3 regions of the Streptomyces sp. NPDC048248 genome follow, and region 1 is predicted to be linked to each of the others. Evidence: predicted binding sites of a transcription regulator. Region 1 holds the regulator's gene; each other region holds the start of a gene.
The links. The regulator HrcA, encoded in region 1, represses chaperone genes, less so after heat shock. The targets are predictions, from matches to a motif close to TTNGCACTCNGNNNNNCNGAGTGCNAA.
Positions count from the first base shown of each region.

Region 2: a site for HrcA is predicted at 4,235-4,261, ahead of groL (chaperonin GroEL). Genes of this name have one in related genera too.
Region 3: a site for HrcA is predicted at 7,769-7,795, ahead of groES (co-chaperone GroES). Genes of this name have one in related genera too.

Region 1 is NZ_JBICZL010000003.1:41,128-50,718, forward strand. Features, by position in the region: gene ACGFZW_RS06215 (SpoIIE family protein phosphatase) at 1-720, shown strand, start outside; gene hemW (radical SAM family heme chaperone HemW) at 769-2,001, shown strand; gene ACGFZW_RS06225 (DUF3097 domain-containing protein) at 2,021-2,857, opposite strand; gene ACGFZW_RS06230 (MBL fold metallo-hydrolase) at 2,927-3,661, opposite strand; gene hrcA (heat-inducible transcriptional repressor HrcA) at 3,857-4,873, shown strand; gene dnaJ (molecular chaperone DnaJ) at 4,874-6,013, shown strand; gene ACGFZW_RS06245 (nitronate monooxygenase) at 6,124-7,218, shown strand; gene ACGFZW_RS06250 (16S rRNA (uracil(1498)-N(3))-methyltransferase) at 7,215-7,958, shown strand; gene ACGFZW_RS06255 (OsmC family peroxiredoxin) at 8,080-8,508, opposite strand; gene ACGFZW_RS06260 (histidine triad nucleotide-binding protein) at 8,847-9,203, shown strand; gene ACGFZW_RS06265 (ribonuclease Z) at 9,222-9,591, shown strand, end outside.
Region 2 is NZ_JBICZL010000009.1:302,263-311,853, forward strand. Features, by position in the region: gene murQ (N-acetylmuramic acid 6-phosphate etherase) at 1-335, shown strand, start outside; gene ACGFZW_RS21530 (PTS transporter subunit EIIC) at 373-2,007, shown strand; gene groL (chaperonin GroEL) at 2,485-4,110, opposite strand; gene ACGFZW_RS21540 (cold-shock protein) at 4,430-4,633, opposite strand; gene ACGFZW_RS21545 (MoaD/ThiS family protein) at 5,047-5,325, opposite strand; gene thrC (threonine synthase) at 5,440-6,723, opposite strand; SAM riboswitch class I at 6,741-6,901, opposite strand; gene ACGFZW_RS21555 (glucosyl-3-phosphoglycerate synthase) at 7,073-8,035, shown strand; gene ACGFZW_RS21560 (trehalose-6-phosphate synthase) at 8,083-9,564, shown strand.
Region 3 is NZ_JBICZL010000004.1:369,015-378,605, forward strand. Features, by position in the region: gene ACGFZW_RS10470 (LacI family DNA-binding transcriptional regulator) at 1-74, shown strand, start outside; gene ACGFZW_RS10475 (ABC transporter substrate-binding protein) at 267-1,598, shown strand; gene ACGFZW_RS10480 (carbohydrate ABC transporter permease) at 1,595-2,503, shown strand; gene ACGFZW_RS10485 (carbohydrate ABC transporter permease) at 2,500-3,459, shown strand; gene ACGFZW_RS10490 (hydroxyacid dehydrogenase) at 3,501-4,559, shown strand; gene ACGFZW_RS10495 (ester cyclase) at 4,708-5,394, shown strand; gene groL (chaperonin GroEL) at 5,554-7,179, opposite strand; gene groES (co-chaperone GroES) at 7,314-7,622, opposite strand; gene ACGFZW_RS10510 (FtsW/RodA/SpoVE family cell cycle protein) at 8,114-9,508, shown strand; gene ACGFZW_RS10515 (polysaccharide deacetylase family protein) at 9,520-9,591, opposite strand, start outside.

The DNA of each region.
Region 1 (9,591 bases):
GGCGGGGACTTCTGGGACCTGTTCGACGCGGGCGACGGCCGCTGGTGCTTCGCGCTCGGTGATGTCTGCGGCAGCGGGCCCGAGGCGGCTGCCGTCACCGGGCTGGCGCGGCCGGTCCTGCGGCTGCTGGCCCGGGACGGCTTCGGTGTCGCCGAGGTGCTGGACCGGCTCAACAAGACCATGGCGCGGGAGGCCGCGGATTCGGTGGCGGCGGTCGCGGCCGCGGTGGCGGCGGCCGGTGCGGGTGCCGAGGCGCCGGTCGAGATCCGCGACGAGGGCGAGCAGGCCCGCTTCCTCTCGCTGCTCTACGGCGAGATCGTGCCGTACCGCAACGGCTCCGGCGGTGCCCGCTGCACCCTTGCCAGCGCCGGCCATCCGCTGCCGCTGGTCCTGGGGGCGGACGGTGCGGTACGGGTCGTCGCGGTGCCGCAGATGCTGCTGGGCGTGGTGGAGGACGCCTCGTATGTGAGCGAGTCGTTCGACCTGTGCCCCGGTGAGACGCTGCTGTGCGTCACCGACGGGGTGACCGAGCGCCGCTCGGGGCGGCGTCAGTTCGACGACGAGGAGGGTCTGACGACCGCCCTCGCTGCCTGTACCGGCCTCGGCGCCGGTGCTATCGCCGAGCACATCCGCAGCACGGTCCACGCCTTCGCACCGACACCGCCCGACGACGACCTGGCCCTGCTGGTGCTCCAGGCGGCGGCGGTCGCGCCGGCGTAGGCGGGCGCGCGGACCGAGCCCGTGTGCGGATGACGGACAATGGACTCCATGCCTTCCGCACTGCCTGATGGTGAGCCGATGCCCGAGGACGGGGCGCTGCCCGGTCATGCGCTGGCGGGGGCTGCCGGGCGACCCCTCGGCTTCTATCTGCACGTGCCGTACTGCGCGACCCGCTGCGGCTACTGCGACTTCAACACCTACACCGCGAGCGAGCTGCGGGGCTCCGGCGGCGCCCTCGCCTCCCGCGACAACTACGCCGACCACGTCGTGGCGGAGATCCGGCTGGCCCGCAAGGTGCTGGGGGACGACCCCCGGCCGGTCGAGACGGTCTTCGTCGGCGGCGGCACCCCGACGCTGCTGCCCGCCGCCGACCTCGGAAAGATGCTGGCGGCCATCCGCGAGGAGTTCGGCCTCGCGCCGCACGCCGAGATCACCACCGAGGCCAACCCGGAGTCCGTCGATCCGCGCTACCTCGCCGAGCTGCGGGAGGGCGGCTACAACCGGGTCTCCTTCGGCATGCAGAGCGCCCGGCAGCACGTTCTGAAGGTCCTCGACCGCACGCACACCCCGGGCCGCCCCGAGGCCTGTGTCGCGGAAGCGCGCGCGGCCGGTTTCGAGCACGTCAACCTCGATCTGATCTACGGCACGCCGGGCGAGAGCGACGACGACTGGCGGGCCTCGCTCGACGCCGCGATCGCCGCAGGTCCCGACCATGTCTCGGCCTACGCGCTGATCGTCGAGGAGGGCACCCAGCTGGCTCGCCGGATCCGCCGGGGCGAGGTCGCGATGACCGACGACGACGTGCACGCCGACCGCTATCTGATCGCCGAGGAACGCCTGGCCGCGGCCGGTTTCACCTGGTACGAGGTCTCCAACTGGGCCACCTCCGAGGCCGGCCGGTGCCGTCACAACGAGCTGTACTGGACCGGCGCGGACTGGTGGGGGGCAGGCCCCGGGGCGCACAGCCACGTAGGCGGCGTGCGCTGGTGGAATGTCAAGCACCCCGGTGCCTACGCGCAGGCTCTCGGGGAGGGCCGCTCCCCGGGCGCCGGGCGCGAGATCCTGCCGGACGAGGACCGCCGGGTGGAGCGCATCCTGCTCGAACTCCGGCTCTCCGACGGCTGCCCGCTGGAGCTGCTCGCCCCGGCGGGTGCCCGTGCGGCCGCCCGCGCCCTGGCCGACGGCCTCCTGGAGTCCGGCCCGTACGAGCGCGGCCGCGCCGTGCTGACCCTGCGTGGACGCCTGCTGGCCGACGCGGTGGTGCGCGACCTGGTCGACTGATCCGGGGGCGAGCCGGGCGCTACCGCCTCATGTCCGGTTCCGTCACGAAGTCGATCAGCTCCTCGACCCGCCCCAGGAGGGCCGGCTCGATGTCCCTGTACGAGCGGACGCAGGACAGGATCCGCTGCCAGGCGGCGCCGGTGTTCTCCGGCCAGCCGAGGGCGCGGCAGACCCCGGTCTTCCAGTCCTGGCCGCGGGGCACCGTCGGCCAGGCGGGGATGCCGACGGACGACGGCTTCACGGCCTCCCAGACGTCGATGTAGGGGTGGCCGACGACGAGGGTGTCGGCGCCGGTGACCTCGGCGGCCAGGCGGGACTCCTTGGAACCCGGGACCAGGTGGTCGACGAGGACGCCGAGGCGGGCGTCGGGTCCGGGCGAGAAGCCGCGGACGATCGCCGGCAGATCGTCGATGCCCTCCAGATACTCCACGACGACGCCCTCGATGCGCAGGTCGTCGCCCCAGACGCGCTCGACCAGCTCGGCGTCGTGCCGTCCCTCCACGTAGATCCGGCCCGCCCGCGCGACCCGGGCCCGGGCACCGGGGACGGCGACGGAGCCCGACGCGGTTTGCGCCGGGGCGCTCGCAGCGGGCCGCGACTGGGGCCGTACCAGGGTGACGACCCGGCCCTCCAGCAGGAAGCCGCGCGGTTCCATGGGGAACACCCGGTGCTTGCCGAACCGGTCCTCCAGGGTCACCGTCGGGCCCTGAGAGGTCTTCTCGCAGCGGATCACCGCTCCGCAGAAGCCCGAGGTGACCTCCTCGACCACCAGATCGGGCTCTGCGGGCACCTCGGGGGCGGGCCGCTGCTTCTTCCAGGGCGGGGTGAGGTCGGGGCTGTAGCGCTTGCTCTGCATGAGGACCTGTTCTGTGACGCACGGCCGGTGAGGGGAGGGACGGGACGGAAGATAGAGGCCGCGGGCCGGTCAGCCGGGGGACACGCCGAAACGGGTGGCCAGCGCGTCACGTTGGTCACGGACGAACCGGGCATTCACCACGGCTCCGTGCCCCGGCACGTACACCGCGTCCTCGCCGCCGAGGGCGAGCAGCCGGTCCAGCGCCGCCGGCCACTGCGCGGGCAGGGCGTCCCGGCCCGCGTTCGGTTCACCGGACTCCTCGACGAGGTCGCCGCAGAAGACGACCTCGGGTTCGCCGGGGCCGCCGGGTGCCAGGACGGCCATGTCGTGGGCGGTGTGGCCGGGGCCGACGTTGGCGAGCAGCACCTGCCGGTCGCCCAGGTCGACGGTCAGTTCGCCGTGGACGTGGTGGTGCGGGGAGACGAGCAGATCGGCGGCCTCGGCGGCGGCGTCCCGGTCGACGCCGTGGTGCACGGCGGACTGCCGCAGCTCGTCGCGGTCGCGCCGGAGCAGGTCGGCCAGCCCGGCCGCACCGAAGACCTCGACGCCGGCGAAGGCCGCGGTGCCCAGCACATGGTCGAAGTGCGGGTGGGTGAGAGCGACATGCGTCACTTCCCGGCCGAGCAGGCCGCGGATCGTGCGGCGCAGGTCGGCGCCGTCGCGGAGCGTCGCGCCGGTGTCGACGATCATCACGCCGGTCGCACCGGCGATCACCCCGACCGTCTCGTCCCAGCCGGGCATGCGGCGTCGGGCAAGACCGTCACCGAGCCGTTCCCATCCGGCCTCTTCCCAATCAATGCGCATACCGAGACGCTAGCTCCATCGCGATAGCGTTGCCCGGCAGACCTGATGATCACCGCCCGGGGGTAGGGACTCGGTACGGCCGGCCTTGCCCAAGCCTTGCTACCCGGCCGTACACTGGCTCAGGGCCTGGCACTCGGCCCGTGTGAGTGCCAGGGAAGACGAAGCGGCAGGACGCCCGGACAGGAGGTGCGCGGGATGCTCAGTGAGCGCAGGCTCGAAGTGCTGCGCGCCATCGTTCAGGACTATGTCGGAACGGAGGAGCCGGTCGGCTCCAAGGCGCTCACCGAACGCCATCAGCTCGGGGTCTCCCCGGCCACGGTCCGCAACGACATGGCGGCCCTGGAGGACGAGGGATTCATCGCCCAGCCGCACACCAGCGCGGGGCGGATTCCCACCGACAAGGGATACCGCCTGTTCGTCGACAAGCTGGCCGGCGTCAAGCCGCTGTCCTCCCCGGAGCGGCGGGCGATCCAGAATTTCCTGGACGGCGCCGTCGACCTCGACGACGTGGTGGGCCGCACGGTCCGGCTGCTGGCGCAGCTGACCCGGCAGGTCGCGGTCGTGCAGTACCCGTCGCTGACGCGGTCCACGGTGCGGCATGTCGAACTGCTCTCGCTGGCGCCGGCCCGGCTGATGCTCGTCCTGATCACGGACACCGGACGCGTCGAGCAGCGCCTGGTCGACTGCCCCTCGCCGTTCGGTGAGGCATCGCTGGCGGATCTGCGGGCGCGGCTGAACAGCCGGGTCGTGGGGCGCCGATTCGCGGATGTGCCGCAGCTGGTGCAGGATCTCCCGGAATCCTTCGAGCAGGACGACCGCGGCACCGTCTCGACAGTGCTGTCGGTCTTGCTGGAGACTTTGGTGGAGGAGACCGAGGAGCGACTGGTGATCGGCGGAACCGCCAATCTCACGCGCTTCGGTCACGACTTCCCCCTGACCATCCGGCCGGTGCTCGAAGCCCTTGAGGAGCATGTCGTGCTCCTCAAGCTGCTCGGGGAGGCCAAGGACTCGGGCATGACCGTACGTATCGGGCATGAGAATGCCCATGAAGGCCTGGCGTCCACATCGGTCGTCGCGGTCGGCTACGGTTCGGGCGACGAGGCAGTCGCCAAACTCGGCGTGGTCGGACCGACCCGCATGGACTACCCCGGAACGATGGGAGCGGTACGCGCAGTGGCACGTTACGTCGGACAAATCCTCGCGGAGTCGTAAGTGGCCACGGATTATTACTCGGTCCTCGGCATCAGCCGTGACGCCTCGCAGGACCAGATCAAGAAGGCCTTCCGCCGGCTGGCGCGCGAGCTGCACCCGGATGTGAACCCGGATCCGAAGACCCAGGAGCGGTTCAAGGAGATCAACGCCGCTTACGAGGTGCTGTCGGACCCGCAGAAGAAGCAGGTCTACGACCTCGGTGGCGACCCGCTCTCGCAGGCGGGCGGCGGCGGTGCGGGAGCGGGCGGCTTCGGCGCCGGCTTCGGCAACTTCTCCGACATCATGGACGCCTTCTTCGGCACGGCCTCGCAGCGCGGACCGCGCTCGCGGACCCGCCGCGGCCAGGACGCCATGATCCGCCTGGACATCGACCTCAACGAAGCCGCCTTCGGCACGACCAAGGACATCCAGGTCGACACCGCCGTCGTCTGCACGACGTGCAGCGGCGAGGGCGCGGCGCCGGGGACCTCGGCGCAGACCTGCGACATGTGCCGCGGTCGCGGTGAGGTCTCGCAGGTCACCCGCTCCTTCCTCGGCCAGGTCATGACGTCCCGGCCCTGCCCGCAGTGCCAGGGCTTCGGCACGGTCGTACCGACGCCGTGCCCGGAGTGCGCGGGCGACGGGCGGATCCGCTCGCGCCGCACGCTCACCGTCAAGATCCCCGCCGGTGTCGACAACGGCACCCGCATCCAGCTCGCGGGGGAGGGCGAGGTCGGCCCGGGCGGCGGCCCCGCCGGTGACCTCTACGTCGAGATCCACGAGGTCTCGCACCCGGTCTTCCAACGGCGCGGCGACGATCTGCACTGCACGGTCACCATCCCGATGACAGCGGCTGCTCTGGGCACCAAGTGTCCGTTGGAGACGCTGGACGGGATGGAGGAGATCGACGTACGGCCCGGGACCCAGTCCGGCCAGTCGATCCCGCTGCACCAACGCGGTGTGACCCATCTGCGCGGCGGCGGCCGCGGCGACCTCATCGTCCACGTCGAGGTGCAGACTCCCTCCAAGCTCGACCCCGAGCAGGAAGAGCTGCTGCGGCGGCTGGCCAAGCTCCGTGGTGAAGAGCGCCCCACGGGCACCTTTCAACCGGGGCAGCAGGGGCTCTTCTCGCGGCTGAAGGATGCCTTCAACGGCCGCTAGGCCGACGGCGGCACACATGCGAAGGACCGCGCCGGTCCCGGGGGGAAACCCCTCCGGGACCGGCGCGGACCCGGTTCTGGACGCGGTCGTGAGCGTGGCACGATGTGGTCATGCCCACCGCGCTGACCGATCTTTGCCGCCATCCGATCGTGCAGGCCCCGATGGCGGGCGGCGTCGCTTGTCCGGAGCTCGCCGCCGCTGTCTGTGAAGCCGGTGGTCTCGGCTTCCTCGCCGGCGGCTACAAGACCGCCGACGGGATGTATCAGGAGATCAAACAGCTGCGCGGGCTGACCGACCGGCCCTTCGGCGTGAACCTCTTCATGCCGCAGCCGGCGCTCGCCGACATGGCGGCCGTCGAGGTCTACCGCGAGCAGCTCGCCGGCGAGGCGACCTGGTACGAGACGCCGTTGGGCGAGATCGACCCCTGCGGTGGTGGGGACGACGGCTACGACGCCAAGCTGGCGATCCTGCGCGAGGACCCGGTGCCGGTGGTCTCCTTCCACTTCGGCTGCCCCTCCCGCGCCGTCTTCGACGCGTTCGCCGAGGTCGGCACGGCCACAGTCGTGACCGTCACCACCGCCGCCGAGGCGCAGGCCGCGCAGTGGTCGGGAGCGGACGCGGTCTGCGTCCAGGGCGTCGAGGCGGGCGGCCATCAGGGCACCCACCGCGACGACCCGCAGGCCGACGGGACCGGTGCCGGCATCGGGCTGCTCTCCCTGGTCGCGCAGGTCCACGAGGCGGTGCAGATCCCGATCATCGCGGCGGGCGGGCTGATGCGCGGGTCGCAGATCGCCGCCGTACTGGCCGCGGGCGCGGACATGGCGCAGCTCGGCACCGCCTTTCTCGTCACGCCCGAGTCGGGTGCCCACACCCTGCACAAGCAGGCGCTGACCAACCCGCTGTTCACCCGTACCGAGCTGACCCGCGCGTTCTCCGGACGACCGGCCCGCGGCCTGGTGAACCGCTTCCTGCGCGAGCACGGCCCGTACGCCCCGGCGGCCTACCCCGCCGTGCATCACCTCACCTCCGGACTGCGCAAGGCCGCGGCCAAGGCGGGCGACGCCCAGGGCATGGCGCTGTGGGCCGGACAGGGGCACCGGATGGCACGCGAGATGCCCGCCGGCCGTCTGGTGGAGGTGCTGGCGGACGAACTGGTCGCCGCGCGCGCCGGGTTGCCGCGAGGCGCTGCGGGGGCCGCATCATGACGGCGCCGGTTTTCCTCGTCGACTCCCTCGCGGAGGTACGGGCCGGCCGCGCGCTGACCGTGGACGGGCCGGAGGGCCGGCACGCGGTGTCGGTTCGCCGGCTGCGGGTCGGCGAAGCGGTCGTGCTGACGGACGGCCGTGGGGCCGGCGCCGAGGGCACGGTCACCGCCGTCGAGGGCAAGGACCGTCTCACCGTCGTGGTCGACGACCTGCGCACGGAAACGCCCGCGGCGCCACGGATCACCGTTGTCCAGGCCCTCCCCAAGGGGGACCGCGGAGAACTGGCCGTCGAGACGATGACCGAGACCGGTGTGGACGTCATCGTGCCGTGGGCGGCGGCGCGTTGTGTCACGCAGTGGAAGGGCGAGCGGGCCGCCAAGGCGCTCGGCAAGTGGCGTACGACCGCCCGGGAGGCCGGCAAGCAGTCGCGGCGGCTGACGTTCCCTGAGGTCACGGACCCGCTGTCGACCAAGCAGGTGGCCGCGCTGCTCGCCGGTGCCGACTTCGCTGCCGTCCTCCACGAGGAGGGCAGCACCCCGCTGGCGACCGCCGAACTCCCCGCCACGGGCGGCATCGTGCTGGTCGTGGGCCCCGAGGGCGGTGTTTCCCCGGAGGAGCTCGCGGCGTTCGCGGAGGCCGGTGCCGCGCCGTACCGCCTCGGCAGGAGTGTGCTGCGGACCTCCACCGCCGGCACGGCCGCGACGGCGCTGCTGCTGGGGCGTACGGGGCGCTGGAGCTGAGCGGACGTCCAACGGGCCGCCGGCGCACCGCCGTTCCGGAGCGGCCTGCCCGGCACCGCGCGGCGCGGCCGCGCACGTGCGGGAAACGGCCGGCCCGCCGTGTGACGGGCCGGCCGCCGGCTCAGACCAGCTGAGCGTTGAGCCTGATGTCCTTGACGCCCGTCAGCGCCTGGCTCACCGGGCAGTTGGCCTTGGCGTCCGCGGCGGCGGCCTGGAAGTCGTCCTCGGACAGGCCCGGCACGGTGGCCTTCACCGTCAGGACGATGGACGTGATGCCCTCGCCCGGCTTGAAGGTGACATCGGCCTGGGTGTCGAGGGACTGGACGGTGTACCCCTTGCCGGCCAGGCCGTGCGAGAAGGCCATGGAGTAGCAGGAGGAGTGGGCGGCCGCGATGAGCTCCTCGGGGCTGGTGACGCCGTTCGGCTCCTCCGTACGGGCGGGCCAGCTGACGTCGTAGGTACCGATCTTGGAGGAGTCGAGGGCGACGGTGCCCTTGCCCTCCAGGAGGTTGCCTTCCCAGTGGGTCTTGGCGGTGCGCGTGGTTGCCATGGTGCATAACTCCCGGTTGTGGGCGAAAAGCGGTCTGCGGGCCCCAGCTTAGTGATCCGCAGGGCAGATGGCCGAAGGTCCCGGACGGCCCCGTCCGACCCCGTCAGGCCCGCCCGACCCGCCCGGCCGGTCCTGCGCGGCGGACGCCGGGGCCCGTCGGCCCTGGTCGCTGCGACGCCCGGTGGGGGCCGCCCGGTAGCATCCAAGGCCGTACGCACCGTGCGTACGGCGCATGCTGCACAGGCCGCGACGTGATCGTGCCGCGGCCCGAGACGTAGCTCGACACGGCCCGCCCGGCGCGACGCGGCGGCGGCCGAAGACCCGGGAGGAGCCCACCGGTGGCGGGAGAACCGCAGGCCGACTGCCTGTTCTGCAAGATCGTGGCGGGGGAGGTGCCGGCAACCATCGTCCGGGAGACCGAGACCACCGTCGCCTTCCGCGACATCAACCCCCAGGCCCCGACCCACGTCCTGGTGATCCCCAAGGTCCACTACGCCAACGCCCTGGAACTGGCCGCGGCGGAACCGGCGATCGCCGGCGACGTGCTGCGCGAGGCGGGGGTGGTGGCCGGCGAGGAGAAGGTCGACTCGACCGGCTACCGCATCGTCTTCAACACCGGCCCCGGCGCGGGGCAGACCGTCTTCCACGCCCATGCGCACCTGCTGGGCGGCCGCGACCTCCAGCGACTGGTCTGACGGGGCAGAGGGTCGACGTTGTCCGTACGTGAGCTGGTCGTCCTCGGCACCGCGAGCCAGGTGCCCACCCGGCACCGCAACCACAACGGCTATCTGCTGCGCTGGGACGGCCAGGGGCTCCTCTTCGACCCCGGGGAGGGGACGCAGCGTCAGATGCTGCGCGCCGGGGTCGCCGCACACGACCTCAACCGGATCTGCATCACCCATTTCCACGGCGACCACTCGCTGGGGCTCGCCGGGGTGATCCAGCGGATCAACCTCGACCGGGTGCCGCATCCCATCACCGCTCACTACCCGGCCACCGGTCAGCACTTCTTCGACCGGCTGCGCCATGCCACCGCCTACCGCGAGACGGTCAGCCTGACGCAGCTCCCGGTGAGCGCCGACG
Region 2 (9,591 bases), on a different contig from region 1:
GCTCCACCCGGCTGAAGGCGGGCACGGCCCAGAAGCTGGTGCTCAACATGCTCTCGACGATCACCATGATCCGGCTGGGCAAGACCTACGGAAACCTGATGGTCGACGTCCGCGCCTCCAACGAAAAGCTGCGGGCCCGCTCCCGGCGCATCGTCGCGCTGGCCACCGGCGCCGGTGATCAGGAGATCGAGGCAGCGCTCGCCGCGACGGACGGCGAGGTGAAGAACGCCATCCTCACCCTCCTCGGCGAGGTCGACGGTCCGACGGCCGCCCGCCTTCTCCACGACTCCCGAGGCCATCTCCGCGCAGCCCTGCAGGCCACGCGGAACACCTGACCCGACCCCTGATTGCTCGCACAGCAAGGCACCGCACATGAGCGAAGACAAGAACCGCGCCACCGCCGCCGCGATCCTCCCCCTCGTCGGCGGCGCCGGGAACCTCTCCTCCATCGCCCACTGCATGACCAGGCTCCGCCTCGGCATCGTGGACCGCTCGCTGGTCCAGGACGACGCACTGCAGGCACTGCCCGCCGTGATGGGGGTGGTCGAGGACGACACCTACCAGATCGTGCTGGGCCCCGGCACGGTCGCCCGGGTCACTCCCGAGTTCGAGCGACTGGTCGAGGAGGCGCGCGCCACCACTCACGAACCGGCCACCGCCCCCGAACCGGCCACCGCCACACCCTCAGCCCCCGAGCCCGCCACCGCCGCCCCGGCACCGGAGTCCGACCCCGCTGCGTCGCACTCCACCACCGCGGATGAACTGGCCGCCCAGGGCGCAGCCCTCAAGGCCCGCCAGAAGGCGAAGAACGCCACCCCGGTCAAGCTCTTCCTGCGCCGGATCGCCAACATCTTCGTCCCGCTGATTCCGGCCCTGATCGGCTGCGGCATCGTCGCGGGCATCAACGGCCTGCTGACCAACCTCGGCTGGCTGCCCTCGGCCGTCCCGGCACTGGCCGCCATGGCCTCCGGATTCATGTCGCTGATCGCCGTGTTCGTCGGCTACAACACCGCCAAGGAGTTCGGCGGCACCCCCATCCTGGGCGGCGCGGTAGCCGCGATCATCGTCTTCCCGGGCGTCGCGAACATCACCGCCTTCGGGCAGAAGCTCTCCCCCGGCCAGGGCGGCGTCCTCGGCGCGCTGGCCGCTGCCCTGCTCGCCGTCCAGGTGGAGAAGTGGTGCCGCAAGTGGGTGCCCGAGGCGCTCGACGTCCTCGTCACCCCCACCCTCACGGTCCTCCTCACCGGCCTGGTCACCATCTTCGGCCTGATGTACGCCGCCGGGGAGGTCTCCACCGCCATCGGCAGCTTCGCCAACTGGCTGCTCGCACACGGCGGTGCCTTCGCCGGCTTCGTCCTCGGCGGGCTCTTCCTCCCCCTGGTCATGCTGGGCCTCCACCAGGCCCTGATCCCCATCCACACCACCCTCATCGAGCAGCAGGGCTACACCGTTCTGCTGCCCATCCTCGCCATGGCGGGCGCGGGCCAGGTCGGCGCCGCCCTCGCCGTCTACCTCCGCCTCCCGCGCAACGGCTCCCTGCGTACGACCATCAAGTCCGCCCTCCCGGCAGGCTTCCTGGGCGTCGGCGAGCCCCTGATCTACGGCGTGTCACTCCCGCTCGGCCGCCCCTTCATCACCGCCTGCGTCGGTGGAGCCTTCGGTGGCGGCTTCGTCGGTCTGTTCAACCAACTCGGCGACGCCGTCGGCTCCACCGCCATCGGCCCGTCCGGCTGGGCCCTCTTCCCCCTGGTCAAGGGCAACCAAGGCGTCGGCACCACGATCGCCGTCTACGCCATGGGCCTGGCCGTCGGCTACGTCGTCGGCTTCCTCGCCACCTACTTCTTCGGCTTCAGCAAGCAGATGCTCACAGACCTGAACGCCGACACCCGCACCGATGCCGACACCGGCGCCGCCCCCACCACCCCGACCGCCGTCCCGGACAGCGGCCGCGCTCCCGCCCCGACACCCGACCACCAGGACCCGGACGCCCAACCGGCGAACGTCTGACCCCTGCGCCACACCGTGCCCCCGAAACGGGCCCGCGCTTGACGTGTCCGTATGCCATGCCCGCTGGACAGCCGACATGGCATACGGACACGTCCGGCGCCCTCGGGGCTCACGCCGAAACCGACCGCCATGCCCGCCGTGCCCGCCGTCCCCGTCACGAGAAGCTCGACGGTCATGCTGTCGCCGGCATCCCCGTATAGCTCCTCATCGACCGCGACACGTGCACCGTCACGGTGTACAGCGAACCGAGGAACGGCAAGCATCCGATCCGGGTCTCGCACCCCTACGGAAGCCTCATCGAAATCCCCGGCCCATCGGTATCACCCTGAAGACGGAAAAGCTCAAGGACCACGCCCGCTGACCGACGGCGACGGCTGTAGCCACAGCACCGCGGCCCATGGAAACGCCGCAGGGGCGGCACCCTCCTGGAAGGAAGGTGCCGCCCCTGCGAACGTGAGGACAGTTGATCCGGGAGGATCAGAAGTCCATGTCACCGCCCGGCATGCCGCCGCCGGCCGGGGCAGCGCCCGCCTTCTCCGGCTTGTCGGCGATGACGGCCTCGGTGGTGAGGAACAGCGCCGCGATGGAGGCGGCGTTCTGCAGCGCGGAGCGCGTGACCTTGGCGGGGTCGATGATGCCTTCGGCGATCATGTCGACGTACTCGCCGGTCGCGGCGTTCAGGCCGTGGCCGACGGCCAGGTTGCGCACCTTCTCCACAACGACGCCACCCTCGAGGCCGCCGTTGACGGAGATCTGCTTCAGCGGGGCCCCCAGGGCCAGCTTCACCGCGTTGGCACCGGTGGCCTCGTCGCCCTCGAGCTCGAGCTTCTCGAAGACCGCGGAGGCCTGGAGCAGGGCCACGCCACCGCCGGCGACGATGCCCTCCTCGACGGCCGCCTTCGCGTTGCGAACGGCGTCCTCGATGCGGTGCTTGCGCTCCTTGAGCTCGACCTCGGTGGCGGCACCGGCCTTGATGACGGCCACGCCGCCGGCCAGCTTCGCCAGGCGCTCCTGGAGCTTCTCGCGGTCGTAGTCCGAGTCCGAGTTCTCGATCTCGGCGCGGATCTGGTTCACACGACCCTGAACCTGCTCGCTGTCACCGGCACCGTCGACGATGGTGGTCTCGTCCTTGGTGATGACGACCTTGCGGGCGCGGCCCAGCAGGTCGACGCCGGCGTTCTCCAGCTTGAGGCCGACCTCCTCGGAGATGACGGTGCCACCGGTGAGGATGGCGATGTCGCCGAGCATGGCCTTGCGGCGGTCACCGAAGCCCGGAGCCTTGACGGCAACGGACTTGAAGGTGCCACGGATCTTGTTGACGACCAGGGTCGACAGGGCCTCGCCCTCGACGTCCTCGGCGATGATCAGCAGCGGCTTGCCGGACTGCATGACCTTCTCCAGGAGCGGCAGCAGGTCCTTGACGTTGCCGATCTTGGAGTTGACGATCAGGATGTACGGGTCGTCGAGCGACGCCTCCATACGCTCCATGTCGGTGGCGAAGTACGCCGAGATGTAGCCCTTGTCGAAGCGCATACCCTCGGTGAGTTCCAGCTCCAGACCGAAGGTCTGGGACTCCTCGACGGTGATGACGCCTTCCTTGCCGACCTTGTCCATCGCCTCGGCGATGAGCTCGCCGATCTGGGTGTCGGCGGCGGAGATGGAGGCGGTGGAGGCGATCTGCTCCTTGGTCTCCACGTCCTTGGCCTGCTCGAGCAGGGCGGCGGAGACGGCCTCGACGGCCTTCTCGATGCCACGCTTGAGGGCCATCGGGTTGGCGCCGGCGGCTACGTTGCGCAGGCCCTCGCGGACCAGCGCCTGCGCCAGGACGGTCGCGGTCGTCGTGCCGTCACCGGCGACGTCGTCCGTCTTCTTCGCGACCTCCTTGACCAGCTCGGCGCCGATCTTCTCGTACGGGTCCTCGAGCTCGATCTCCTTGGCGATGGAAACACCATCGTTGGTGATCGTGGGGGCGCCCCACTTCTTCTCGAGGACGACGTTGCGGCCCTTGGGGCCGAGGGTGACCTTGACGGCGTCGGCGAGCTGGTTCATCCCGCGCTCGAGACCGCGCCGTGCCTCCTCGTCGAACGCGATGATCTTGGCCATGTGAAGTGGTCCTCCCGGACAGGGGTGGATTGCTCCGGACCGCGCTGGCGCCCGCGACGGACGGTCTGCGAGCCTGTGGTTCCTTGCCCCACCGGCCTGCCGACCTCACCGAGTCGGTCCTTAACTGTCACTCTCACTCGGAGAGTGCTAACGCAATGATTAGCACTCGGGGGGTGCGAGTGCAAGCGCCTCCCGCGATGGCCCACCCTCCGGACGCCCACCGGACACCCGCCGGACACGACGGCCACCGGACACACAGCAGAGGGCCCGCACCCCCTCAGGGATGCGGACCCTCATCACGCTGCAGTCGGTCGGCGCTTCAGCCGGCCACCCGGACCATGTCCGCCTGCGGCCCCTTCTGGCCCTGCGAGATCTCGAACTCGACCCGCTGACCCTCCTCAAGGGTGCGGTAGCCGTCCATCTGAATCGCGCTGTAGTGGACGAAAACATCCGCACCACCGTCGACCGCGATGAAGCCGTACCCCTTCTCCGCGTTGAACCACTTGACGGTGCCCTGAGCCATGCCTAACTCCCCTATTACTGGCCCTTGCACAGGACCGCACTCCGCGGACCCGGGTCAGACCTCACCCCCCGAAAGGCCCGCGGGGTGTGCGCCGGAACGCGTCGACCGCCGCTGAATGTATCTGCACCACTGCCCAGCGCAACAGGTCAATCGGACGAGAATTCTGGCGCCGGAGAATCGGCAATATGCGGTGAAACACCGCTTTCCCTGGGCAAGCCGGGCCGGGCATAACGCACCTGGGCGACAAATGCCGCACACACTTTGGGCACAACTCGCCGCGGTCTCATATGCGTTCGGCACGCGCGCGGAGAGGGATCATCGCCATGGTATCCCCTTTCACAGAACGGAATTGCCCCGTCCGCTTTTCGGCGGACGGGGCAATTCCAGTCAAGCGAGAGAAGAGATGGCGCGAATTAGCACCCGCCGGCCACTGCCGGAATGATCGAGACACCCGCCCCGTCCGGCGTCGGCGTCTCCAGGCCCTGCTCGAAACGCACGTCGTCGTCATTGACGTAGACGTTCACGAAACGGCGCAGCTTGCCCGCGTCGTCCAGCACCCGGGCCGCGATGCCCTGGTGGTTCTTCTCCAGGTCGGCGATCACCTCGGAGAGGGTCGCGCCGTCTGCCGCGACCTCGGCCTTGCCGTCGGTGTAGGTGCGAAGAATGGTGGGGATGCGGACGTTGACGCTCATGGGTTCTGCCTTCCAGCGACTTCGGAGTACAAGTTCGGGGCTGTGCGACTGCCTACGGCTGCGCTCGCCGGCCGTATGGCTGCGTACGGCGGCCGTATGGCTGCGTACGGCGGGTCAGCCGGCCAGACCGGCCGCGCGGAACGCGTCCAGGCTCGGGCGGATGGTCGCCGAGGGCCCCGTGGTCGGGGCGACGGCGTCAAGCGTCTTGAGGCCGTCGCCGGTGTTCAGGACGACCGTGGACAGGGACGGGTCGAGCAGACCGCTGTCGATGAGCTTCTTCGTCACGCCAACGGTCACACCGCCCGCGGTCTCCGCGAAGATCCCTTCCGTCCGGGCCAGCAGCTTGATCGCGTCGACGACCTGCTCGTCGTTGACATCCTCCACCGCACCGCCCGTACGGCGCGCGATGTCGAGCACGTACGGCCCGTCGGCCGGGTTGCCGATGGCCAGCGACTTGGCGATGGTGTTCGGCTTCTGCGGCCGCACCACGTCGTGGCCGGCCTTGAAGGCCGTCGAGACGGGCGAGCAGCCCTCGGCCTGCGCGCCGAAGATCTTGTACGGCTTGTCCTCGACGAGGCCGAGCGCGATGAGCTCCTTGAGGCCCTTGTCGATCTTCGTCAGCTGCGAGCCCGAGGCGATCGGGATGACGATCTGGTCCGGCAGCTGCCAGCCCAGCTGCTCGCAGATCTCGTACGCCAGTGTCTTGGAGCCCTCGCCGTAGTAGGGGCGGAGGTTGACGTTGACGAAGCCCCAGCCCTCACCCAGCGGGTCGCCGATGAGCTCCGAGCAGAAGCGATTGACGTCGTCGTAATTGCCCTCGATGCCGACCAGGTCGCCGCCGTAGACCGCGGCCATGACGACCTTGCCGGCCTCCAGGTCGTGCGGGATGAACACGCAGGAGCGGAAGCCCGCGCGGGCCGCCGCGGCACCGACCGCACCGGCGAGGTTGCCGGTGGAGGAGCAGGACAGGGTGGTGAAGCCGAAGGCGCGGGCCGCCTCGACGGCGATCGCCACGACGCGGTCCTTGAAGGAGTGCGTGGGGTTGCCGGAGTCGTCCTTGACGTACAGACCGCCGGTGACGCCCAGCTCACGGGCGAGGTTGTCGGCCTTGACCAGCTTGGTGAACCCCGGGTTCAGGTTCGGCTTGTCCGCGACGTCGGCGGGGACGGGCAGCAGCGGCGCGTAGCGCCAGATGTTGTCGGGGCCGGCCTCGATCTGCTTCCGCAGGGCCTCCGGGTCGCCGCTCGGCAGGTCGTACGCGACTTCGAGCGGCCCGAAACATTCCTGGCAGGCGAAGATCGGGCCGAGGTCGAAGCGCTGTCCGCACTCGCGGCAGGAGAGCGCGGCGGCGGGACCGAGAGCGACGGAGGGAGTGTTTTCGGTGACTTGCACAGCCATGGAGGCGAGGCCCTTTCTCCTCATCTTCCTCGCGGCGCATCTCGCCACGAGACGGATTTGGCACCTTCCCTAGCCGGGAGCCTCACGCGCGCGGGACATCAGCGTCCTGGCGGCAAGACCGGCTGGAGGGTTGCCGGGGCTTCAACGGGCCGTTTCCCTCTGCCCCTCTGGATGAGCGGTATGGCGCTGGGCCGAAACCCAGGCGTTTGTTCCGCGGCACCCCCGACATACGACGGTGATCCGCGTTGTTCAAGACTGTAACCGAAGGCAGTGAGGGTTGAGATAGTCGTCCGAACCGCGAGATGGATCACACGGTCGTCGTTCGACGGCCACCGAGGAGATCGTAGACGTGCTGGAAGAAGTGGAGCGCTGGCTGAGCAGCCGCTCCTGGTCCGCTGCCGACCGGCCGCTCGGCCGGCTCCTGGAGGCCAAGCGGCAGACGGGCCGGAAGGTCAGCGTCGTACTGCCCGCACTCGACGAGGAGGCGACGGTCGGCACGATCGTCGCGGCGATCCGCGGCGAGCTGATGACCGAGGCGGTGCCGCTGGTCGACGAGCTGGTGGTGCTCGACTCCGGATCCACCGACCGTACGGCCGAGGTCGCGGCGGCGGCCGGGGCGAGGGTGGTGCACCGCGACAGCGTCCTGCCGCGGCTGCCCGCGCTGCCCGGCAAGGGCGAGGTGCTGTGGCGCTCGCTGCTCGCCACCAGCGGCGACATCGTCTGCTTCGTCGACGCCGACCTGCGCGAGTTCTCGCCGTCGTTCGTCTCCGGGATCGTCGGCCCGCTGCTGACGGATCCGGACATCCAGTTCGTGAAGGCGATGTACGACCGGCCGCTGGAGACCGGCGTGGACGGCTCGGGCGCCGGTCAGGGCGGCCGGGTCACCGAGCTGGTGGCCCGCCCGCTGCTGAACCTGCACTGGCCGCAGCTGGCGGGCTTCGTCCAGCCACTGGGCGGTGAGTACGCGGCCCGACGCTCGCTGCTGGAGCGGCTGCCGTTCCCGGTCGGCTACGGCGTCGAGCTGGGCCTGCTCGTCGACGCCCTGCACACCGTCGGCCTGGACGCCCTGGCGCAGGTCGACGTGGGCGTCCGCAAGCACCGCCATCAGGACGGCCAGGCTCTCGGGAGGATGGCGGCGGCGATCTACCGAACCGCCCAACTGCGCCTCACCCGCGGCCACTTGATCCGGCCACGGCTGACGCAGTTCGATCGCGGCCAGGAGGGATTCGTGCCGCGCACGACGGACGTGGACACCGAGGAGCGGCCTCCGATGGCCGATGTCCCCGAATACGCCGAGCGGCGGGCGGCCTGACCGACTCCGTACGTTTGAGCGGATCTGTCGCGGGTTAGTCTCGCGGCATGGTCTCCGAGCGCAGTGGTGCCGAGGTTCTCGTCGCGTCCAATCGCGGTCCGGTCTCCTACACCCTGGGGGAGGACGGCGCGCTGAGCGCCAAGCGCGGCGGCGGCGGGCTCGTCTCGGGCCTGTCGGCCATCGGCCCGGACACCGACGCGGTGTGGGTGTGCGCCGCGCTCGGCGAGGGCGACCGGGAGGCGGTGCGGCGCACCGGCGGGCTGCTGTCCGCGGAGGACACCGGCGGACAGCGCGTCCGGATGCTGGACATCCCGGCGGAGGTGTACGCCGACGCCTACAACGGCATCGCGAACTCCGTCCTGTGGTTCGTCCACCACATGCTCTACCAGACGCCGCTGGAGCCCGCCTTCGATTCGGCCTTCCGTGCGCAGTGGGCGTCCTACGTGGCCTACAACGCCGCCTTCGCCGACGCGCTGGCCGAGCAGGCGGCACCCGGCGCGGCCGTCCTCGTCCAGGACTACCACCTGGCGCTGGTGCCCGGCCTGCTCCGCGACCGCCGCCCCGACCTGCGCATCGCCCACTTCTCGCACACACCGTGGGCCCCGGCGGAGTACTTCGCGATGCTGCCCGACGACATCCAGCGGCAGCTGGCCGCGGGCATCCTCGGCGCGGACCACGCGAACTTCCTGACCGAGCGGTGGGCGCGGGCCTTCATCGGCTGCTGCGAGACGGCGCTCGGCGCGGACTGCCAGGCGCGCCACCCCGGCGACGAGGCGCCTTACCTCCTGACGGCCCCCGCGGGAGGCAAGCCGCGCAAGACCTCGATCGGCGTGTACGGCCTCGGCGCGGACGCGGAGTTCCTGCGCGAGCGGGCGCACCGCCCCGACGTCGAGGAACGACTGACGGCGCTGCGCGGGCAGATCGGCGGGGTGGAGCGAAAGACCGTCGTCCGGGTCGACCGCACCGAGCTGTCCAAGAACATCGTGCGCGGGCTGCTCGCCTTTCGCCGGCTGCTGACCGACCGGCCCGAGTGGCGCGAGCGGGTCGTGCACGTCGCCTTCGCCTATCCCTCGCGCCAGGATCTGGCCGTCTACCGCGACTACACCGACCAGGTGGGCCGGCTGGCCGAGGAGATCAACGACGAGTTCGGCACGGCCGGCTGGCAGCCGGTCGTGCTGCACGTCAAGGACGACTTCGCGCGCTCGCTCGCCGCCTACCGGCTGGCGGACGTCGCCCTCGTCAACCCGATCCGGGACGGTATGAACCTGGTCGCCAAGGAGATCCCGGTGGTCTCCGACGGGGGCTGCGCCCTGGTGCTTTCGCGGGAGGCGGGAGCCCACGCCGAGCTGGGCGAGGACGCGCTGACCGTCAATCCGTACGACGTCAACGCCACCGCGGAGGCGCTGCACACGGCACTGTCGATGGACGGCGAGGAGCGGGCCGAGCGCACCCGGCGGCTTGCCGCTGCGGCCACGGCGCTGCCGCCGGCCCGGTGGTTCCTCGACCAGCTGCGGGCGCTCCAGGCGTAGGGCGCGCGGGGCTGCCCTGGCGGGTGC
Region 3 (9,591 bases), on a different contig from region 1:
CCCGGCTGCGCGTGCGGGCCTCGTGCGGAGCCGGGGCGCCGGAGCCCCTGGAGGGGAGCCGCACGCAGGGCTGACGGTCCGGGCGGCCGAGCACGCCGCCGCGGCCCGGAACACTCACTTCTTGTTCGTTTTTCGATCATTCAATCGTTCGCTCTTGACTTCGCTCATGACGCGTCCAAGGATCGCCGCGATCGCTTCCCGCTTTCCTTCCACCGTCAGGTCGTCAGGCCGTGAGGCCATCAGGCCGCCAGCCCAGGAGCCACGCCATGAGCCGCAGCACGATCCGCAGTTGGAGCAGAACCTCCCTCGCGATATCCGGCGCCCTCGCCGCACTCGCCGCCCTGACCGCCTGTGGTGGCGCCACCGGTGACGCGGCCGGCGGCGACGGTGGGCCCGTGAAGATCACCTACTGGGGCTGGACGAAGGGCACCCAGCAGACCGTCGACGCGTTCAACGCCACCCACGACGACATCGAGGTGACGTACGAGGAGATCCCCTCCGGCGGCGCCGGCGGCTACGCGAAGATCTCCAACGCGGTCAAGGCCGGCAACGCCCCCGACCTGGTCAGCATCGAATACCCCTCGCTGCCGGAATTCGTCAGCCAGGGCGCGCTGCAGGACATCACCCAGTACGTCGACGACGACCTCAAGAAGAAGCTGCTCCCGCAGGCCGTGGAACTGACCACGCTCGGCGGCAAGAACTGGGCGGTGCCCTTCGACGCCGCGCCCCAGACGTACTACTACCGCAAGGACTTCTTCACCGAGCACAAGATCAAGGTGCCCCGTACCTGGGACGACTTCCGGACCGCCGCAGCGGCGGTCAAAAAGGCCGATCCCACGGCGCGGATCGGCACCTTCTTCCCGGACGACCCGACCACCTTCGAGGCGATGGTGTGGCAGGCGGGCGCGCAGTGGTTCGCCACCCAGGGCGACGCCTGGAAGGTGAACACCACCGACCCGGCCACCAAGAAGGTCACCGCCTACTGGCAGAGCCTGCTCGACGACGGCCTGGTCAACAGCGCCACCTCCTTCAGCCCCGGGTGGACCAACGCGCTCAAGAAGGGCGACACCGTCGGCTACCTCGGCGCGTCCTGGGGCGCCGGCGTGCTGAAGAGCCTCGTCCCCGACCAGAGCGGCAAGTGGGCCGCCGCCCCCGTGCCCACCTGGGACGGGAAGCCGGCCGGCGGCATGCTCGGCGGCTCCACCTGGGCGGTCACCAAGGACAGCGACCAGGCCGAGGCGGCCGTGCAGTTCGCGACGTGGATGTCCACCTCCCCGGACGCCGTCAAGGCCCGGCTCTCCTCCGGCGAGTCCAGCGCCTACCCGGCGGCCGCGGCCCTCCGCCCGGTCGCGGAGAAGGCGTTCGACACCCGGTTCTACGGCGGCCAGGACGTCTACGACGTCTTCGACGGCGCCGCCGCGGCCATCGGCAGGAACTGGACGTGGGGCCCGACCGGCGGCACCACCAACAGCGCGCTCAAGGACGCCTTCGGCAAGGCCGCGGACGGTGACGGCACGCTCGCAGGCGCCGTACGCACCGCACAGGAGGCGACCGTGAAGGAGCTGCGCAAGCGCGGCCTGAAGGTCGCCGGCCGGTGAGCGCCAAGGCCCGTGCCGTCTCCGTCCTGCTGACCCCGTTCTTCGCGCTCTTCACCGTCGTGATGGTGCTGCCGATCGGCTACGCGCTGTGGCTCAGCCTCTTCACCGAGCAGCAGTCCGGGCTCGGCTTCGGCGGGACCCGGACGGTCTTCACCGGACTGGGCAACTACCTCACCGCGCTGGGCGACCGGGCTTTCCGCGACGGGTTCCTCGTCCTGCTCGGCTACTGCGCCCTCTACATCCCGCTGCTGCTGGCCGGCGGGCTGGCGCTCGCCCTGCTGCTGGACTCGGCCCTGGCACGCGCCCGGCGCTTCTTCCAGCTCGCTCTGTTCCTGCCGCACGCCGTGCCCGGCATCATCGCGGCGCTGATCTGGGTCTACCTCTACACGCCCCAACTCAGTCCGGTCGTCGGCGTGTTGCGGTCAGGGGGCCTGGACTTCAGCTTCCTCTCCCCCTCCGGCGCACTGCCCGCCGTCGTCAACATCGCGCTCTGGGAGTGGCTCGGCTACAACATGGTGATCTTCTACGCCGCCCTCCAGGCCATCGACCGCTCGGTGATCGAGGCGGCGACGGTGGACGGCGCGGGCGCCTGGCGGATCGCGACCGGCATCAAGATCCCGCTGATCCGTTCCTCGGTGGTGATGGTCGCCCTCTTCACGGTGATCGGTTCCCTCCAGCTCTTCACCGAGCCGCTCATCATCAACCAGGCCTCGTCGGCCGCGCTGAACTCCGCCTGGACCCCGAACATGTACGCCTACGCCGCCGCCTTCACCCGTAACGACTACGGCCTGGCCGCGGCCGCCTCCGTGCTGCTCGCGCTCACCGCGGCGGCGCTGTCCTTCGCCGTCACGCGCTTCTCACGGCAAGCCCCCAAGATCCGGAAGAAGGGCAGGACGACCAGATGAGCCACACCCCGGCCGCCCGCTCGGCCACCGGCCTCGCGGAGCGGAACACCGCGCTCGCCGCCGGGCCGGCTCCCGTACGGCCGCCCCGCGGGGCCCTGCGCGGAGCCGCTCGCCCGGCCCCCGGCCGCAGGCTGTCCAAAGCCGCCGTCAACGGCACGCTCGTCCTCGCCGTCGTCTACACACTCCTGCCGCTGGTGTGGCTGGTCACCGCCGCCACCAAGGACGCCGGCGGGCTGCTGGCCGGTGACGCCTTCTCCTTCGAGGGCTTCGACCTCGGCGGCAACCTCTCCCGGCTGGCGTCCTTCCACGACGGCCTCTACTTCCGGTGGTACGCCAACAGCCTGCTCTACGCGGGCGGCGGCGCACTGCTCTCCGCGCTGGTGTCGGTGGCCGCCGGATACGCCTTCGACGTCTACACCTTCCCCGGCAAGGAGAAGCTGTTCGGCGTCGTCCTGCTGGGGGTGCTGGTGCCCACCACCGCGCTCGCCCTGCCGTTGTACCTGCTCGCCGCCAGGACCGGTCTGGTCAACACCTACTGGGCGGTGCTGATACCCGTCCTCGCGCACCCCTTCGGGGTCTATCTCGCGCGGGTCTTCAGCGCGGGATACCTTCCCCGCGAGGCGATCGAGGCCGCACGGATGGACGGCGCGGGCGAACTGCGGATCTTCTGGTCCATCGGCCTGCGCATGATCATGCCGGGCTTCGTGACCATCGTCCTCTTTCAGTTCACGGCCATCTGGAACAACTTCTTCCTCCCTCTGGTGATGCTCTCCGACCAGCAGCTCTTCCCGCTCAGCCTCGGCCTGTACGCATGGAACAGCAACACCCGTGCCGAGCCGTCCTACTACCCCCTCGTCGTCACCGGATCGCTCCTCGCCGTCATCCCGCTGATCATCGCCTTCGTCGCCCTCCAGCGACACTGGAAGGCCGGCCTCGCCGCCGGCAGCGTCAAATGACGACGAACGTCGGGCGACCGTGAAGGAGCACCGGTACCACCATGCACCCCACCACTGACAACGCCCCCGGACCTGCGGGTATCCCGCCCGCCCGGCCCACCCTGCTGCTGTCCATGGGCCCCGGCATCGCCGAACGGCTCCTCGCGGAGCGTCACCGCACCCGCCTCGCGGCCCTCGCCCGCACCGACCACCGGCTCGTCGCCCACGAGTTGGCCGACCCGGCGCCGGAGGTCGCCGCCGCCCTCGCCGAGGCCGAGGTCCTCCTCACCTGCTGGGGCGCGCCCCGGCTCACCGAGCGCGTACTGTCCGCGGCCCCCCGCCTGCGCGCGGTCGTCCACGCCGCCGGATCGGTCAAACACCATGTCACGGAGGCGTGTTGGGCCCGCGGTATCGCCGTCACCTCCGCGGCCGCCGCCAACGCCCTGCCCGTCGCCGAATACACCCTGGCGATGATCCTTCTCGCCAATAAGCAGGTGCTGCACAGTGCGCGACGCCACCGCGCCCTGCGCGCTCCGCACGACTGGCAGCGCGAGCTGGCCGGCGCCGGCAACTACCGCCGCACCATCGGCATCATCGGCGCCTCCCGCATCGGCCGCCGCGTCATCGAGCTGCTGCGCCCGTTCGACCTGCGCGTCCTGCTGCACGACCCGTACGTCGACACCGCCGAGGCCGCCGCCCTGGGCGTCGGGCTCGTCCCGCTGGACGCCCTCTGCGCCGACAGCGACATCGTCTCCGTGCACGCCCCTGAGCTGCCTGCCACCCGGCATCTGCTCGGCCCCCGCGAACTGGCCCGGATGCCGGACGGCGCGACCCTGATCAACACCTCCCGCGGCTCGCTGGTCGACGAGTCGGCGCTCCTGCCGGAGCTGGTCTCCGGCCGCCTGAACGCCGTACTCGACGTCACCGACCCCGAAGTCCCGCCCGCCGCCTCCCCCTTGTACGAGCTGCCGAACGTCCTGCTGACGCCGCACATCGCGGGTTCGCTGGGCACCGAGCTGCACCGCATGACCGACCAGGCCCTGGACGAGCTGGAGCGCTACGCGTCCGGGCTGCCCTTCGCGCATCCGGTGCTCCCCGAGTCACTGCACCACTCGGCCTAGGCCGTGCCCGCGAAGCCGGTTGGATCTTGCCTGGCCCCCGGGGCATGGCACCGCTCAGCGAACCGGCCTGATCCGAACGAAAGGCAGCGGCCTCGAATCGCCCCATAACCACTAAAATGGCAGTGTCCCAGCCACCCCGGGAGACACCATGAGATTCGCACAGATAATCGACTTCAAGACCGACCGGTTCGATGACATGGACCGGCTCATGGACGAATGGGTCGACCAGACCAAGGGCAAGCGGACCGCCACCCACAGCCTCATCGGCAAGGACCGCTCCGACGACGCCCACATCGTCGAGATCGTCGAATTCCCGTCGTACGACGAGGCCATGAAGAATTCCCAGCTGCCGGAGACGGAGCGGATCTTCCAGGACATGGTGGCGCTCTGCGACGGGGTGCCCACCTTCACCGACCTCGACGTGGTCCGTGAAGAACAGTTGAACGAGGCAACTTCCCGCCGGTTCTTTCATGAGGTCGCCGTCGGCGGCAACCTCGACGCCGTCGACGAGATCTTCGCGTCCGACTACCGCGACCACGACGTCGCCAAGCCCACGGAGACCGTGGGCTCGCAGCACATCCGCAACGACGTCAGCGGTTGGCGCGCCGCCTTCGACTTCACCTTCAGCCTGGAGCGGGAGATCTGCCAGGGCGACGACGTGGTGACGCTGTGGACCTGGACCGGCACCCACAAGGGCGACTTCATGGGCATCGCGCCCACCGGCAGGCAGTGCATCATGACCGGCACCACGATCTTCCGGTTCAAGGACGGCAAGATCCAGGAAGGCTGGTGGCACGAGGACCTGATGGGCCTGATGCGGCAGCTCACAGGCTGACGGGACCGGCCGACAGGACCGCCGCCCGGACCGATCGACGAGGCCGGCCGGGCGAGAGCCGACGAAACGGAGCCGACAAGGCGGAAGGCCCCTGCTCCCGTCGCTCACGAGCGGGAACAGGGGCCTTTCAGTGCCGCAGGGGCGGCAGCGCGTCAGACGTCAGTGGGAGTGACCGTGGCCGTGACCGGCATCGGCGGGCTCCTCGTCGGCCGGCTTCTCGACGACCAGGGTCTCGGTCGTGAGCAGCAGCGACGCGATCGACGCGGCGTTCTCCAGGGCGGAGCGGGTGACCTTGACCGGGTCGATGACGCCGGCCTTCACCAGGTCGCCGTACTCGCCGGTGGCGGCGTTGAAGCCCTGGCCCTTGTCCTGCTCGGCGACCTTCGCGGTGATGACGTAGCCCTCGAGGCCGGCGTTCTCCGCGATCCAGCGCAGCGGCTCGACGACGGCGCGGCGGACGACGGCGACACCGGTGGCCTCGTCGCCCTCCTTGCCGAGGGAGCCCTCGAGCACCTTGGCGGCGTGCACCAGCGCGGAGCCACCACCGGAGACGATGCCCTCCTCGACCGCGGCGCGGGTCGCGGAGATGGCGTCCTCCAGACGGTGCTTCTTCTCCTTGAGCTCGACCTCGGTGGCCGCACCCACACGGATGACGCAGACGCCACCGGCGAGCTTGGCGAGGCGCTCCTGGAGCTTCTCGCGGTCCCAGTCCGAGTCGGTGGACTCGATCTCGGCCTTGATCTGGTTGACGCGACCGACGACGTCCTCGGAGTTGCCGCCACCGTCGACGATGGTGGTGTCGTCCTTGGTGACGGTCACGCGGCGCGCGGTGCCGAGCACGTCGAGACCGGCCTGGTCGAGCTTGAGGCCGACCTCTTCGGCGATGACGGTCGCACCGGTGAGGGTGGCCATGTCGCCGAGCATCGCCTTGCGGCGGTCACCGAAGCCGGGGGCCTTGACGGCCACGGCGTTGAAGGTGCCACGGATCTTGTTCACGACCAGGGTCGACAGGGCCTCGCCCTCGACGTCCTCGGCGATGATCAGCAGCGGCTTGGAGGAGCCGGCCTGGATGACCTTCTCCAGCAGCGGCAGCAGGTCCTGGATCGAGCCGATCTTGCCCTGGTGGATCAGGATGTACGGGTCGTCGAGGACGGCCTCCATACGCTCCTGGTCGGTGACCATGTAGGGCGACAGGTAGCCCTTGTCGAAGGCCATGCCCTCGGTGAAGTCCAGCTCCAGACCGAAGGTGTTGGACTCCTCGACGGTGATGACACCGTCCTTGCCGACCTTGTCCATCGCCTCGGCGATGAGCTCGCCGACCTGCTTGTCCTGCGCGGACAGGCCGGCCACGGCGGCGATGTCGGTCTTGTCGTCGATCGGGCGGGCGGTCGCGAGGAGCTCCTCGGACACGGCCTTCACCGCGGCGTCGATGCCCTTCTTGAGGGCGGCCGGGGAGGCGCCGGCGGCGACGTTGCGCAGGCCCTCGCGGACCAGCGCCTGGGCCAGCACGGTGGCGGTGGTGGTGCCGTCACCCGCGATGTCGTTGGTCTTGGTCGCCACCTCCTTCACGAGCTGGGCACCGAGGTTCTCGTACGGGTCGTCGACCTCGACCTCGCGGGCGATGGTGACACCGTCGTTGGTGATGGTCGGGGCGCCGAACTTCTTGTCGATGACGACGTTGCGGCCCTTGGGGCCGATCGTCACCTTGACCGTGTCGGCAAGCTTGTTGACGCCGCGCTCGAGGGCGCGACGGGCGTCCTCGTCGAACTTCAGGATCTTCGCCATGGGTTGCTTCAAGTCCTCTCGTTGCGATCCTCGGCCACGCAGCGGTGGCCGCTATCGCTCAAACGAACTGCGCCCCTGCCCCGGTTGTTTAGACGCGGGAACCAGGGGCGCAGATCTAGGCAATTCTGGGTGAATTACTTCTCGACGATCGCGAGAACGTCGCGAGCCGAGAGGACGAGGTACTCCTCGCCGCTGTACTTCACCTCGGTGCCGCCGTACTTGCTGTAGAGCACGACGTCGCCGACGGAAACGTCGAGCGGAAGACGGTTGCCGTCCTCGAAGCGACCCGGGCCCACGGCCAGGACGACGCCCTCCTGGGGCTTCTCCTTGGCAGTGTCCGGAATGACCAGGCCAGAGGCCGTGGTCTGCTCGGCGTCGAGCGGCTGGACCACAATGCGGTCCTCGAGCGGCTTGATGGCAACCTTGGTGCTGGCGGTCGTCACGATCCGACCTCCCCCTTCGGAGATCTCACGGGGTTAACTGTCTGAGGTGGCGACCAGGTGGATCCGTCGTCGCGGGTGCCGGACCTGCCCGTCGCTGTGTTTGGCACTCCCCGGTGGAGAGTGCCAATGCCGAGACTATGACGCGGTTAGCACTCGGTCAAGCGGAGTGCCAGTTGTGCTGCGCGCGTCGCGCACGACGGGTTGACGCGGGCCCTCCCTGTGGCAGGCGGCCGCGCCCCGGCCCGCCCCTCACCGGCCCTTGTCCCGCACCGAATCGGCCACACCTTCCGCTACCACCGCAACCCCGCCCACGGCTGCCCCGTCTACCTCCTCGACTGCTGAGTCCGCGCCCTGCACCCCGACAGCTCCGAACAGCCCCGACGGCTCCGTCCGGGCCGCGGCTCCGACAACCGATGGCGGAGGAAACCGTGCGTGGACCGACCAGCGCGCCCCGGGCGGCGGGTGAGCCCGAGAGCGACGCCGAGCGCACGATGACCTTCGCCGCGCTCGCCCAGGCGCCGGACCGCCGCAGGACCGAGGCGTGGCTGCTGGGCTTCGTCGTGCTGATAGCGGTGTTCGGCTACCTCTCCACCGGTCTGGCGATGACCGGCCGGCCGCCCGAGGGCCTGGCCCCGTTCGCCGCCACCATGTTCTTCGTGGCGCTGATCCCGCATCTGGTGATCCGCCGCTTCGCCCCGCGCGCCGATCCGCTGATCCTGCCGCTGGCCACCCTGCTGAGCGGTCTCGGCCTCGTCCTGCTCCACCGCCTGGACATCACCTACGCCGCGGACCCCCGCCTGAAGACCGCCCAGGCGGCGGACGGTCAGCTGGTGTGGACTGTGATCGGCGTGGCGGTCTGCATCGGCATCCTGGTGCTCCTGCGCGACCACCGGATCCTGCAGCGCTACATCTATCTGACGATGGTGGTCGCGATGGTCGTGCTGATGGCACCGGCCTTCTTCGGCGCCGACATGTACGGGGCCAAGCGCTGGATCCTGCTGGGGCCGCTGTCCCTGCAGCCCGGCGAGTTCGTGAAGATCATGATCTCGGTGTTCTTCGCGGGCTATCTCACCGTCAACCGCGATGCGCTGGCGCTGGCCGGACGCCGCGTCATGGGGGTGCAGCTGCCGCCGGGCCGGCAGCTCGCGCCGATCTTCACCATCTGGGTCATCAGCCTCCTGGTGCTGGTCTTCGAGCGTGACCTGGGCACCTCGCTGATCTTCTTCGGCGTATTCGTGATCATGCTCTACATGGCCACCGAGCGCACCAGTTGGGTGCTCTGCGGCCTGGCCATGGCCTCGGTCGGCGCGGCCGTCGTCGGCTCCGTCGAACCGCACGTCAAGGGCCGGATCATGGCCTGGCTGCATCCCATGGACATCTTCCTGCCGGAGTCCGAGCGGCCGCCGGGTCTGATCTCGGACCAGGCCGCCCAGGCACTGTTCAGCTTCGGCAGCGGCGGCATCGGCGGCAGCGGCCTGGGTCGCGGGCACCCGGAACTGGTCGGCTTCGCCGGTAACAGCGACTTCATCCTCACCACGGTCGGTGAGGAGCTCGGCCTGGCCGGGGTGATGGCCGTGCTGCTGCTGTACGCGCTGCTCGCCCAGCGCGGCCTGCGGGTCGCGCTCACCGCCCGCGACCCGTTCGGCAAGCTGTTGGCGGTCGGGCTCTCCGGGGCGCTCGTGCTCCAGGTCTTCGTCGTCTCCGGCGGCGTCACCGGCCTGATCCCGCTGACCGGCAAGGCCCTGCCCTTCCTCGCCAAGGGCGGCTCGTCACTGGTCGCGAACTGGATGATGATCGCGCTGCTGCTGCGGATCAGCGACACCGCCCAGCGCCGGCGTGAGCCGGTGGGCCCGGGTGCCGGCAGGTCGCGGCGGCGGCGCAGGTAGCCCGGCCCCGCTCAGACGTAGTCCTCCAGCCGGGCGAGGGCGAACCCCTGCTCGGTGGCCGTACGCAGCACCCTGCGCGCCAC